2 regions of the Methylocella sp. genome follow, and region 1 is predicted to be linked to the other one. Evidence: riboswitches for the same ligand, from Rfam matches in the RefSeq annotation. Region 1 holds a riboswitch; the other holds the start of a gene.
What was found. Region 1 has a riboswitch for thiamine pyrophosphate ahead of ACILRB_RS06720 (FAD-dependent oxidoreductase). Riboswitches for the same ligand answer to the same signal wherever they lie in the genome.
Positions count from the first base shown of each region.

Region 2: linked by a shared signal. The riboswitch ahead of thiC (phosphomethylpyrimidine synthase ThiC) and the one ahead of ACILRB_RS06720 (FAD-dependent oxidoreductase) in region 1 are both predicted to bind thiamine pyrophosphate.

Region 1 is NZ_JBGAHM010000010.1:8,473-14,358, forward strand. It holds gene ACILRB_RS06695 (DUF2778 domain-containing protein) at 1-622, shown strand, start outside; gene ACILRB_RS06700 (hypothetical protein) at 658-1,071, opposite strand; gene ACILRB_RS06705 (thiamine phosphate synthase) at 1,275-1,886, opposite strand; partial or broken gene ACILRB_RS06710 (thiazole synthase) at 2,026-2,802, opposite strand; gene thiS (sulfur carrier protein ThiS) at 2,799-2,996, opposite strand; gene ACILRB_RS06720 (FAD-dependent oxidoreductase) at 2,965-4,050, opposite strand; TPP riboswitch at 4,098-4,222, opposite strand; gene addB (double-strand break repair protein AddB) at 4,457-5,886, shown strand, end outside.
Region 2 is NZ_JBGAHM010000020.1:12,755-18,640, forward strand. It holds gene ACILRB_RS10020 (nucleoside deaminase) at 1-288, opposite strand, end outside; gene ACILRB_RS10025 (acetyl-CoA hydrolase/transferase family protein) at 408-1,916, opposite strand; TPP riboswitch at 2,120-2,218, shown strand; gene thiC (phosphomethylpyrimidine synthase ThiC) at 2,291-4,126, shown strand; gene phbB (acetoacetyl-CoA reductase) at 4,274-4,999, opposite strand; gene ACILRB_RS10040 (acetyl-CoA C-acetyltransferase) at 5,137-5,886, opposite strand, start outside.

The DNA.
Region 1 (5,886 bases):
CGCGCCCGTCGTCCCGGCGCCGTCCCGCCGCATGGCGCGGCAGGAGTCGCGTCCGGCGCTCGCCCCCGGCGCCCCGATCGATTCGAGTTCGATCTTCGACAAGCTGTTCGCCGGGCTCAAGTCCTTCGGCCAGCAGCAGCAGCAGCGCGGCCAGGCGCTCGCCTACGCCGCGCCCGACGGCGGCGTCATGAACGACGCGGCGCGGCTCTCGCCGCGCATCCCGTCCGCCGTCACGCCGGGCGTGGACCGCCAGACCGCCGTCTACGACATCAGCGCGCGCACGGTCTACATGCCGGACGGCACGCGGCTCGAGGCCCATTCCGGCCTCGGCGACAAGATGGACGATCCGCGCCATGTGCATGTGTCGATGCGCGGCCCGACGCCGCCCGACGTCTATGAGCTGTCGCTGCGCGAGCAGCTGTTCCACGGCGTGCAGGCGCTGCGGCTGACCCCGATCGGCGGCGGACGCCAATATGGGCGCAACGGCTTTCTCGCCCACACCTATATGCTCGGGCCGAGCGGCGCCTCGAACGGCTGCGTGTCGTTCCGCAATTACGCCGCCTTCCTGCGCGCCTTCCAGATGGGGCAGATCAGGCGCCTGATCGTCGTCTCGAGGCTCTGACGCCGCGGCGCACGGATTTTCTGCGGCGGCCCGGTTTAAAGCTGCTCGGCCGCGGCCTTCGCCTTTCGGATCAGCTCGTCGGCGCTTGCGAGCCTGTCTTTCTTGGGGTCATGCGTCAGCGCCCCGAAATCGCGGGCGAGCGCGGCGCAGACGGCCATCGCGCAGGCTTCTTCGCGCGGATCGCCGCCCCAGCGCAGCAGCACGGCGGCGTCGCGCGCGCCGATCTCCTCCCTGACCGAAGCCGGCGGCTCGGCGGGGGCGTCCTCGAAGCGGATGTCGAAGCCCGCGTCCTCGCCGTCGAAGGTGCAGGGCAGGTAGCTGACCGATTTGAACGGCGCATAGGCCTCGTCGAGCACGATCTTGAGCTTCAGCGCGTCGAGCGCTTTCTGCAGGCTCGCGCGGTCGGGAACGCGGGAACGTTCGAGATAGGCGGTGAGCGCGCGCGCCATTCTGGCCTCCTTGGCGTCAGGGTTCGGGCGAACGGGTCGAAAGCCCGCCTTTAGCGCGCATTCGGACGTCATCAGTCGCGAACGCGCTGTAACATTTTGTTTTTTCACATGTTCTTAACGTAAAAGTCTGCAACTTCCACTAAAAATGCTCTTAGCGCGAACGGCGCCGTCGCGCCAGACGTCTTCGCGCCGCAGCGGCGCGCTCAGGCGTCGCGACGAAACGCGGCCGCCATCGCCGCCCAGCCGCGCGCCCGCGCCTCCGGGTCGGCGTCGAGCGTGACGTCGGTCACCACGGCCACGCTGTCGGCGCCGGCGGCGAGCACGCCCGGCGCACGCTCCAGCGTGATTCCGCCGATCGCGACGAGCGGAATGTCGCCGATCCGGCGCTTCCACTCGCCGACGCGCTCAAGCCCTTGCGGGCCGAAGCGCATGGCCTTGAGCCGCGTCGGATAGATCGGGCCGAGCGCCACATAGTCCGGCCGGCACGCGAGCGCGCGCGCGAGTTCGGCCTCGTCATGGGTCGACACGCCAAGCCGCAGTCCGGCGCGCCGGATCGCCGGAAGGTCGGCGTCGTCGAGGTCTTCCTGGCCGAGATGGACGAAATCGCAGCCGCAGTCGATGGCGAGCCGCCAGTAGTCGTTGACGACGAGCTGCGCCCCGTAAGCTTCGCACAAGGCCTTGCTGGTCACGATCTCCTGACGCAGGCGCTCGTCGTCGGCGTCCTTGACGCGCAACTGCGTCAGCCGCGCGCCGCAGGGCAGCAGCCGCGCGATCCAGTCGGAGCTGTCGGCGATGGGGTAGAAACGCTCAAGCACGGGTCATGTCCGCGGGCGCGGAGGCCGGCGCGTCTTCGACCGAAGGCGAGGGCCGTTCGCCGCCGGACCGGGCGTCCGAAGCATGGCCCTGGCGCTCAGCCTGGCGCAGATCTTGGCGCGAAACCGCCGGCGCGTCGGAAAAGGCGCGGCCGAGCGTCGGGGTCGAGGGGCAGGCCATGTCGCGCGGCTCCATCGGATCGGCGAGGCGGCCGACGCGTCCGGCCTCGACCGCGAGCGCGAAGGCGCGGGCCATGGCCGCCGGATCGCCCGCCCTGGCGACCGCCGTGTTGAGCAGAACGCCGTCATAGCCAAGCTCCATGGCGGCGGCGGCATGGGAGGGCGCGCCGAGCCCGGCGTCGACGATGAGCGGAACGTCCGGGAAATGCGCCCGCAGCGCGCGCAGGCCATAGACGTTGTTGAGCCCGCGGCCGCTGCCGATCGGAGCGCCCCAGGGCATCAGCACCTCGCAGCCGGCCGACAACAGCCGTTCGGCCGCGACGAGGTCCTCGGTGGTGTAGGGGAATACTTCAAAGCCGTCGCGGCGCAGGATGCGCGCCGCCTCGACGAGGCCGAAGAGGTCGGGCTGGAGCGTGTCGTCGTCGCCGATCACCTCGAGCTTGATCCAGGGCGTGTCGAAAATTTCGCGCGCCATCTCGGCCGTCGTCACCGCCTCCTTGACGCTTCTGCAGCCGGCGGTGTTGGGCAGGACGCGCAGGCCGAGGCCGCGGATCAGAGCCCAGAAGTTTTCGCCCGCGCGGCTCGCGCCGGATTCGCGCCTGAGCGAGACGGTCACGATCTCGGGCCGCGCCGCCTCGACGGCTGCGGCGAGGACGGCGGGGGAGGGGTATTGCGCCGTGCCGAGCAGCAGGCGCGACGACAGGGAGACGCCATAAAGGCGGAGCGGGTCGTCGATCATCCGCCCTGCCTCGGGCTGACGATTTCGACCGCGTCGCCGTCCTTGAGCTCGGCGCCGGCGCGGGCGTCGCGCCGCACGAAATCGCGATTGAGCGCGGTCGCGACATGACGTTCGTCATAGTCGAGTTCGGCGAGGAGCTCGGCGAGCGTCCTCGCCCGCGCCTCAAGCGTCTTGCCGTTCACTTCGATGCGCATGGCCGTCTCGGATCTGGTCGTCGTCTCGAGGTTCGCCGCGGGGGGTCGCGCGCAGCGCGGCTTCGGGGTCGGCGCCGCGCAGCGCGACGTCGACGGCGCGGCGCGCCACCGCCGGGGCGAGCAGGAAGCCGTGCCTGTAGAGCCCGTTGAGGACGATTCTTCGACCCTCGACCCTGACGCGCGGCAGATTGTCGAAAAAGGCCGGCCTGACGCCCGCGCCGGTCTCGACGATTTCGGCCTCGCCGAAGGCCGGATGCGCCGTATAGGCCGCGCCGAGAAGCTCCAGCATGGCGCGCGCCGTGACGCGCCCGGCCTCCTCGTTCTCGATCATCGTCGCGCCGATCATGAAGCGCCCGTCGCCGCGCGGCACGATATAGACCGGATGCCGCGGATGGATCATGCGGATCGGGCGCGACAGCGAGACGTCGCGCGTCTGCAGGACGAGCATCTCGCCCTTGACGCCGCGCAGCCCTTCAACCTCGCGGCGCGCGTCAAAACCGCGGCAGTCGATCGTCCAGTCGACGTCGTCGTCAGCGACCGGCGCGGCCCCGGCGCCATAGCGCAGCCGGACATTGGGAGAAGCTTCGAGGCGCGCGGCCAGGGCCCTGATCGCGGCGCGCGGGTCGAGATGGGCCTCGTGCGGGAAAAACAGGGCGTCGTCGAAGCGGCCCGCGAGATCGGGCTCGAGCTCGGCGACGCGCGCGCCGTCGACGCGCTCGAAGCCGCTCGTGCGCCGCGCGAAACGCGCAAGCTCCGGCCGGTCGCGGGCGGGCGCGACGACGAGCGAGCCGCGCCGCAGCGCGACGGGGACGGTTTCGGTCCAGAAGGCGAGCGCCTCGAACCCAAGCTCGACGACGACGGGCTCGGCGCTCTCGGCCTCGCACCAGGGCGCGATCATCCCGCCCGCGAGGAAGCTGCATCCGAGCCCTGGCCCGTCGCGGCGCTCGACGACCTCGACCTCGGCGCCCGCCTCGGAGAAGGCGAGGGCGGCGCAAAGGCCGAGCACGCCCGCGCCGATCACGCGCACGCGCGGCGCCGCGCGCCCGGGGCTCATGGCCGCATCCTTCCGGACGGCCGAGGGCGGGGATTGAATGGGGAGAAGGTCATGAGGGCGGCCATTCCTACGCCAGCGCGAACTGGATCAGGTTCGAAGGGTCGCCGGGCCGCCGCGAATCGCGACGCCGCCGGCCTCTCAGCCCCCTGGCGGGGATCCCCTAGGCAGGCTTCATAGGTAGGCGCGCCGGCCGCGACCGTCAAGCGAGGCGGGCGCGCCGCATGGCCAAGCCAAGCTTTCGCGTTCGCGCAAGCGCCCTTCGAAAATTGGCCAAGCTTTCGCGTTCGCGCAAGCGTCTGTGGAAAAGCGGCGGGCCTCGGGTAGGATGGTCCGGCGCGGGGGCGCATGATCAGCGCGCCCGCAAGGACGGATCGAGGCTCCCGGATCGGGGCTCACGGGTCGAGGTTTGGCGAAAAACGTCTTTTCCATCGCGCCCGGCGCGCCCTTCCTGAAGACCTTCGCGCGGAGCTTTCTCGAGGGCCGCGTCGTCGCGGGGTTTTCGGCCGCGCTCGGGCCGCTCGCCCTCGCCGACGCCACGATCTACACGCCGACGCGCCGCGCCGCCCGCGCGCTCGCCGACGAGTTCAGCCGCCTTCAGCCCGGGCGCGCGACTCTGCTGCCGCGCATCCTGCCGCTCGCGGCGCTCGAGGAGACCGAGACCGAATTGATGTTTGAGGCCGGCGCCCCGTTCGACGAGGGCGAGGGGGCGGACATCTTCGCGCCGCCGCCGGCCGTCGGCGCGCTCGACCGGCGCATGCGGCTCGCGGAGCTGATCCTCGCCTGGGCGCGCGCGCTGCGCGGCGCCATTGTGAAAATCGGCGCGGACGGGGCGAAAATCTGCGACGACAGCGAGCCGCCCCTCGTCGCGACCTCGGCCGTCGACGCCTTCGCGCTGTCTGGCGACCTCGCGCGGCTCATCGACGAGCTTGCGATCGAGGACGTCGAATGGCGCAGCCTCAATCCGCTCGCCGCGGGCTTCGACGACTACTGGCGCATCACGCTCGACTTCCTGAACATCGCGATCGAGCGCTGGCCGCAGATTCTGGCCGAGCGCGGCCTCGCCGACCGGGCGAGCCGGCAGCTCGCGCTGATCGAGGCGCAGGCGCGCCGTCTTGGCGGCGAAGGCGGCGCGCCGGTGGTGGCCATCGGCGTCAACGGCACGAGCCGCGCGGCGGCGCGGCTGCTCGACGCCGTCGCCCGCGCCCCGCGCGGCGCCGTGGTGCTGCCTGGCCTCGACTTCGACCTCGACGAACCCGCCTTCGCCCAGGTCCTGCGCGCGAGGGAAGGACATGAAGCGGCCTTCACGCATCCGCAGGCGGCGCTTGCGCGGCTTCTCGAGGCGCTGAAGATCTCGCGCGCCGACGTCGTCGAGCTTGGCGCGCCGGAGCGCGCGCTGAAGGCCCGCGCGCGCTTCGTGTCGCAGGCGCTCGCGCCGGCCGAGACGACCGAAGGCTGGTTCGCCTGGCGCGAGGCGGAAGGGGCCGGCGCCCTCGAGGCGGCGCTCGAAGGCGTGAGCCTGATCGAGACCGCCGACGAGCGCGAGGAGGCGCTGGCGCTCGCCATCGCCATGCGCGAGGTTCTGGAGCGCCCCGAGGCCACGGCGGCGCTGGTCACGCCCGACCGCGAGCTGGCGCGGCGCGTCGGCGCCGAGCTTGCGCGCTGGGGCGTGAACGTCGACGATTCGGGCGGGGCGCCGCTTGGCGCGTCCGAAGCCGGGCTGCTCGCGCGCCACGCCGCCGCCTGCGCCGCGGCCGCCATGAGCGCGCCGAGCGTCGCGGCGCTGCTCGCGCATCGGCGCGTCTCGCTCGGCCTTGGCGAGGAGGAGGCGCGACGGCG
Region 2 (5,886 bases), on a different contig from region 1:
CCGGTCGATTCCACACCAGAGACTCGCGCCCATGCACATGGCGCAGGGCTCTCCCGTGGCGTAGAGCGTCGCGCCCCTCAGCCGTTCGGCGCGCCCGGCGGCGATCACGGCGCGCAGCGCCTCCATTTCGGCGTGGGCGGTCGGGTCGCGCGCCGAGCGCCCGCGGTTGCGCCCGCGCGCGAGAAGGGCGCCGTCGCGCGTCACGACGGCGCCGAAGGGAAGATCCCCGAGCGCCGCCTCGTCGAGGGCGACGCGCATGAAGTCTTCGTCGCCCTCGCGTCCCGGCATGGCTCGCCTCCCCGAGCGCCGTTTTCCGGCGCGAATCGATCCGCGCCCGAAGCGGCGCGAAAGCGCCCGCGGTTTTGCGCCGGCCTGGCGAAAATCCTGCGCCTTTTCGGGCGGGCCCGCTAGATCTTCATCGTTCCCGTTTCGACGAAACGCTGGTGCCAGGACAGCGCCTCGCCGAGCAGGCAGGGAGACTGGCGCCCATAGGAGCCCTTTTCGGCGCGGGCGAAATAATCCTCGAGCATCGGCCGGTAATCGGGGTGCGCGCAATTGGCGATGATCACCGCCGCGCGCTGGCGCGGCGACAGGCCGCGCAGGTCGGCGAGCCCCTGCTCGGTGACGAGAATCTGCACGTCCTGCGAGATATGGTCGACATGGCTCGCCATCGGCACGATCGCCGAGATCGCGCCGCCCTTGGCGGTCGAGGGCGTCATGAAGATCGACAGATAGGCGTTGCGGGCGAAATCGCCCGAGCCGCCGATGCCGTTCTGGATGCGCGAGCCCATGACATGGGTCGAGTTCACGCGGCCGTAGATGTCGGCCTCGATCAGCCCGTTCATGGCGACGCAGCCGAGCCGGCGCACGAGTTCGGGATGGTTCGAGATCTCCTGCGGGCGCAGGATCATCCTGTCGCGGAAGCTTTTCATGTCGGCGTTGATCCGCTCGGCCGCCTCGGGGCTGAGCGAGAAGGCGGTGGCCGAGGCCATGCGCAGCTTGCCGGCGGCGAGCAGGTCGAGCATGCCGTCCTGGATCACCTCGGTGTAGGAGGTCATGTTCTCGAAGGGGGCGTCGAGGAGCCCGGTCAGCACGGCGTTGGCGACGTTGCCGACGCCCGACTGGAGCGGCAGCAGGCTCTGCGGCAGCCGGCGCCGCGCGACCTCGTGCCGGAAGAATTCGACGAGATGGCCGGCGATCGCCTTCGCCGCCGCGTCGGGGGCGGCGAAGGGCGCGTTGCGGTCCGGCGCGTTGGTCTCGACGACGGCGACGACCTTGTCGAGGTCGCAGCGGAAATAGGGCTCGCCGATGCGCTGGTCGGGCTTCGTCAGCGGGATCGGCACGCGGTCCGGCGGCAGCGCCGTGCCGTAATAGATGTCATGCATGCCCTCGAGCGCTTCGTTCTGCCAGGCGTTGACCTCGAGGATGATCGACTTCGCCTGGTCGAGCCAGGTCTTGTTGTTGCCGACCGACGAGGAGGGGATCAGCGCGCCGTCGGCGGCGACGCCGGAGACCTCGACCACCGCCGTGTCGAGCGTTCCGAGAAACCCCTGCCAGGCCATCGGCGCGACCTGGCTCAGATGCATGTCGACATAGTCCATCTCGCCGCGATTGATTCTCTCGCGCAGATAGGGGTCGGTGTTGAACGGAAGGCGAAACTCGATGCCGTCGGCCCGCGCCAGCGCGCCGTCGAGCTCCGGCCCGGTCGAGGCGCCGGTCCACACGCGCACCCGGAACGGATGGCCCGCCGCCCGCGCCTCCTCCATGCGCAGCGCGAGCGCCATCGGCACAGCCTTCGGATAACCTGATCCGGTAAAGCCGCTCATGCCGACGGTGGACCCCGAGGCGATCAGCGAGGCGGCCTTTTCGGCGCTGACCACTTTCTGGGCGAGCTTCGCGCACTGGATTCGTCCCAATCTCCCAACTCCCTGTTCTCGGCGCGGCGCGGACGACGCGAGGTCCGGCGCCCGTTCGGCGCCGGAAAAGGTTCGATTAGTCAGGCGCGGCGGACGCCGCCATCGCGCAAAACGACTAGAACCGGGCCTTATCGTCGCAGGCGCGCGCGGATTTGCGCGAGATCAAGCCGGCTTGCGCGCGCCGGCGCGCGGCGCTAGGGTCGGATTTCGCCCTGGGGTGCCGCCAAGACGGCGGCTGAGATCATACCCATCGAACCTGAATCTGGATAATGCCAGCGCAGGGACCGGCCGAAACGCGCGACGCGCCGATGATTCGTCATCCGCCCCGCCGTCCCCCGCCAGCGAAGGCATTTCGGACGCGCGGAGGAGCTCGCATGAACATCCATGACAAGGCGCAGCGGCAACGGCCCGAAAGCGTGACCTGCGGGCCGCTGCCCGGCTCGCGCAAGATCCATGTGAGCCCAATGGGCTGGCCGGACGTTTCCGTGCCCTTCCGCGAAATCGCGCTCGACCCTTCCGCCAACGAGCCGCCGGTTCGCGTCTATGACGCCTCCGGCCCCTACACCGAGGACGGGCGCGGGATCGACCTTTCGGCCGGCCTGCCGCGCCTGCGCGAGCCCTGGATCGCGCGGCGCGAGGGGCTTGAGCGCTATGAGGGGCGCGCGGTGAAGCCCGAGGACAATGGCTCGGCGCCGCCGGACCGGCTCGCTCCGCCCTGCCCCGCCGTGACCGCGCCGCGGCGCGGGCGGCCCGGCGCGCGCGTCACGCAATATGAGTTCGCCCGCGCCGGCGTCGTCACCGAAGAGATGGTCTTTGTGGCGGCGCGCGAAAATCTCGGCCGCGAGACGATGCTTCAGGACGCGCAGGCGCGCATCGCCGACGGCGAGAGCTTCGGCGCCGAAATCCCGGCCTTCATCACGCCCGAATTCGTGCGCGACGAGATCGCGCGCGGGCGCGCCATCATCCCGGCCAACGTCAACCATCCCGAACTCGAGCCGATGATCATCGGCCGCAACTTTCTGGTGAAGGTCAACGCCAACATCGGCAATTCGGCGGTCACCTCCTCGGTCGCCGAGGAGGTGGAGAAGATGGTGTGGGCGATCCGCTGGGGCGCCGACACGGTGATGGACCTCTCGACCGGCCGCAACATCCACAACATCCGCGACTGGATCATCCGCAACTCGCCCGTGCCGATCGGCACGGTGCCGATCTACCAGGCGCTCGAAAAGGTCGACGGCGACCCGACGAAGCTCACCTTCGAGCTGTTCCGCGACACATTGATCGAGCAGGCCGAGCAGGGCGTCGACTATTTCACCATCCACGCCGGCGTGCGCCTCGCGCATATCCCGCTGACCGCGAAGCGCACGACGGGCATCGTCTCGCGCGGCGGCTCGATCATGGCGCGCTGGTGCCTCGCCCACCACCGCGAGAGCTTCCTCTACGAGCGCTTCGACGAGATCTGCGAGGTCATGCGCGCCTATGACGTGTCGTTCTCGCTCGGCGACGGGCTGCGCCCCGGCTCGATCGCCGACGCCAATGACCGCGCGCAGTTCGCCGAGCTCGAGACGCTGGGCGAATTGACGAAAATCGCCTGGGACAAGGGTTGCCAGGTGATGATCGAAGGCCCCGGCCACGTGCCGATGCACAAGATCAAGGTCAACATGGAGAAGCAGCTCAGGGAGTGCCACGAGGCGCCGTTCTACACGCTCGGGCCGCTGACCACCGACATCGCGCCGGGCTACGATCATATTACGTCGGGCATCGGCGCGGCGATGATCGGCTGGTTCGGCTGCGCCATGCTCTGCTATGTGACGCCGAAGGAGCATCTCGGCCTGCCCGACCGCGACGACGTCAAGACCGGCGTCGTCACCTATCGCATCGCCGCCCACGCCGGCGACCTCGCCAAGGGGCATCCCGCCGCGCAGCTGCGCGACGACGCGCTGAGCCGCGCGCGCTTCGACTTCCGCTGGAACGACCAGTTCAACCTCGGCCTCGACCCCGACACGGCGCGGCTGTTCCACGACGAGACGCTGCCCAAGGACGCGCACAAGAGCGCGCATTTCTGCTCGATGTGCGGGCCGCAGTTCTGCTCGATGAAGATCACGCAGGACCTGCGCGACGAGGTCGCGGCCATGGAGCGCGAGCGTGCGAAGGGCATGGCCGAAAAGAGCGCCGAATTTCTGGAGGGCGGCGCGAAGCTCTATGTCTGAGCGGCGCGCGGTCCTGAGCTGAGCGCGCGGCGCCCCTGACGGGGCCGCGCGCCGCCGGCGCGAAAGCTGAAAGGCTGGAGACAGACAAAGCCCGCCCGCGCGAAAGCAGCGGGGCGGGCTCTCCGGCTCCGCGCCTTGCGAGACGCGTCAGGCCATGTACTGGCCGCCGTTGGCGCTGAGCGTCGACCCGGTGATGAAGCCGGCCTCGTCAGAGACGAGGAAAGCGACGCAGCGGGCGATCTCCTCGGGCTCGCCGAGACGGCCCGTCGGAATGAGCGGCAGGATCTTCTTGTCGAGCACGTCCTTCGGCACGGCGCGGACCATTTCGGTGGCGATATAGCCCGGGCAGACGACGTTGACGGTGATTCCCTTGCCCGCGCTTTCGAGCGCCAGCGCCTTGGTGAATCCGATGTCGCCGGCCTTCGAGGCCGAATAGTTCGCCTGGCCGAACTGGCCCTTCTGGCCGTTGATCGACGAGATGCTGACGATGCGGCCGAAGCCGCGCTCGCGCATGCCCTCGATCACCGGGCGGGTCATGTTGAACAGCGAGTTGAGATTGGTGTTGATGACCTCGAACCACTGCTCGGGCGTCATCTTGTGGAACGGCGTGTCACGGGTGATGCCGGCGTTGTTGACGAGAATCTCGACGGGGCCGAGGTCGGACTCGACCTGCTTCAGCCCTTCCGCGCACTGCTTGTAGTTGGAGACGTCCCACTTGTAGACGGGGATTCCGGTCTCCTCCTTGAACGCCGCGGCGGCGGCGTCGTTGCCGGCGTAATTCGCCGCAACGGCGTAGCCCGCCCCCTTCAGCGCCTTGCTGATCGCCGCGCCGATGCCGCGCGTCCCGCCGCTGACCACTGCCACTCGCGCCATGTTCGTCTCCCTATCCGGCGTTGCGCCGTTGTTATCGCGCCTCGCTGACCGCAGGGCGCAGGTTGATGCGATGATTTTCGCCCGGCCTCGCGAACGGGGCCGGGCTCAATGCAATGTGGAAAAACGCCTTCGCGCCCTTAGCGCTCGATGGTCAGGGCGATGCCCATGCCGCCGCCGATGCACAGCGTGGCGAGGCCTTTCTTGGCGTCGCGGCGCTTCATTTCATGCAGCAGGGTGACGAGGACGCGTGCGCCCGAAGCGCCGATCGGATGGCCGATGGCGATGGCGCCGCCGTTGACGTTGACCTTGTCGGGGTCGAGGGCGAGGTCCTTGCAGACCGAGAGCGACTGCGCGGCGAAGGCCTCGTTGGCCTCGATGAGGTCAAGGTCGGAGACTTTCCAGCCGGCCTTTTCGAGCGCCTTGCGCGAGGCCGGAATCGGGCCCGTGCCCATGATCGCCGGATCGACGCCCGCGGTCGCCCAGGAGGCGATGCGGCCGAGCGGCTCAAGGCCGCGCTTCTGCGCCTCTTCGGCGGTCATCAGCACCACCGCGGCGGCGCCGTCGTTGATGCCCGAGGCGTTGCCGGCGGTCACCGTGCCGTCCTTGTTGAAGGCCGGGCGCAGCTTGGCCAACGCGTCGAGCGTCGCGCCCTGGCGGATGAACTCATCCTTGTCGAAGGTGACGTCGCCCTTCCGCGTCTTGATGACATAGGGGAGGATCTCGTCGTCGAAGCGGCCGGCCTTCTGCGCCGCCTCGGCCTTGTTCTGCGAGGCCACGGCGAAGCGGTCCTGCTCGTCGCGCGAGAGCTGCCATTTGACGGCGATGTTCTCGGCCGTCTGGCCCATGTGGTAGCCGGCGAAGGCGTCGGTCAGGCCGTCGGTGAGCAT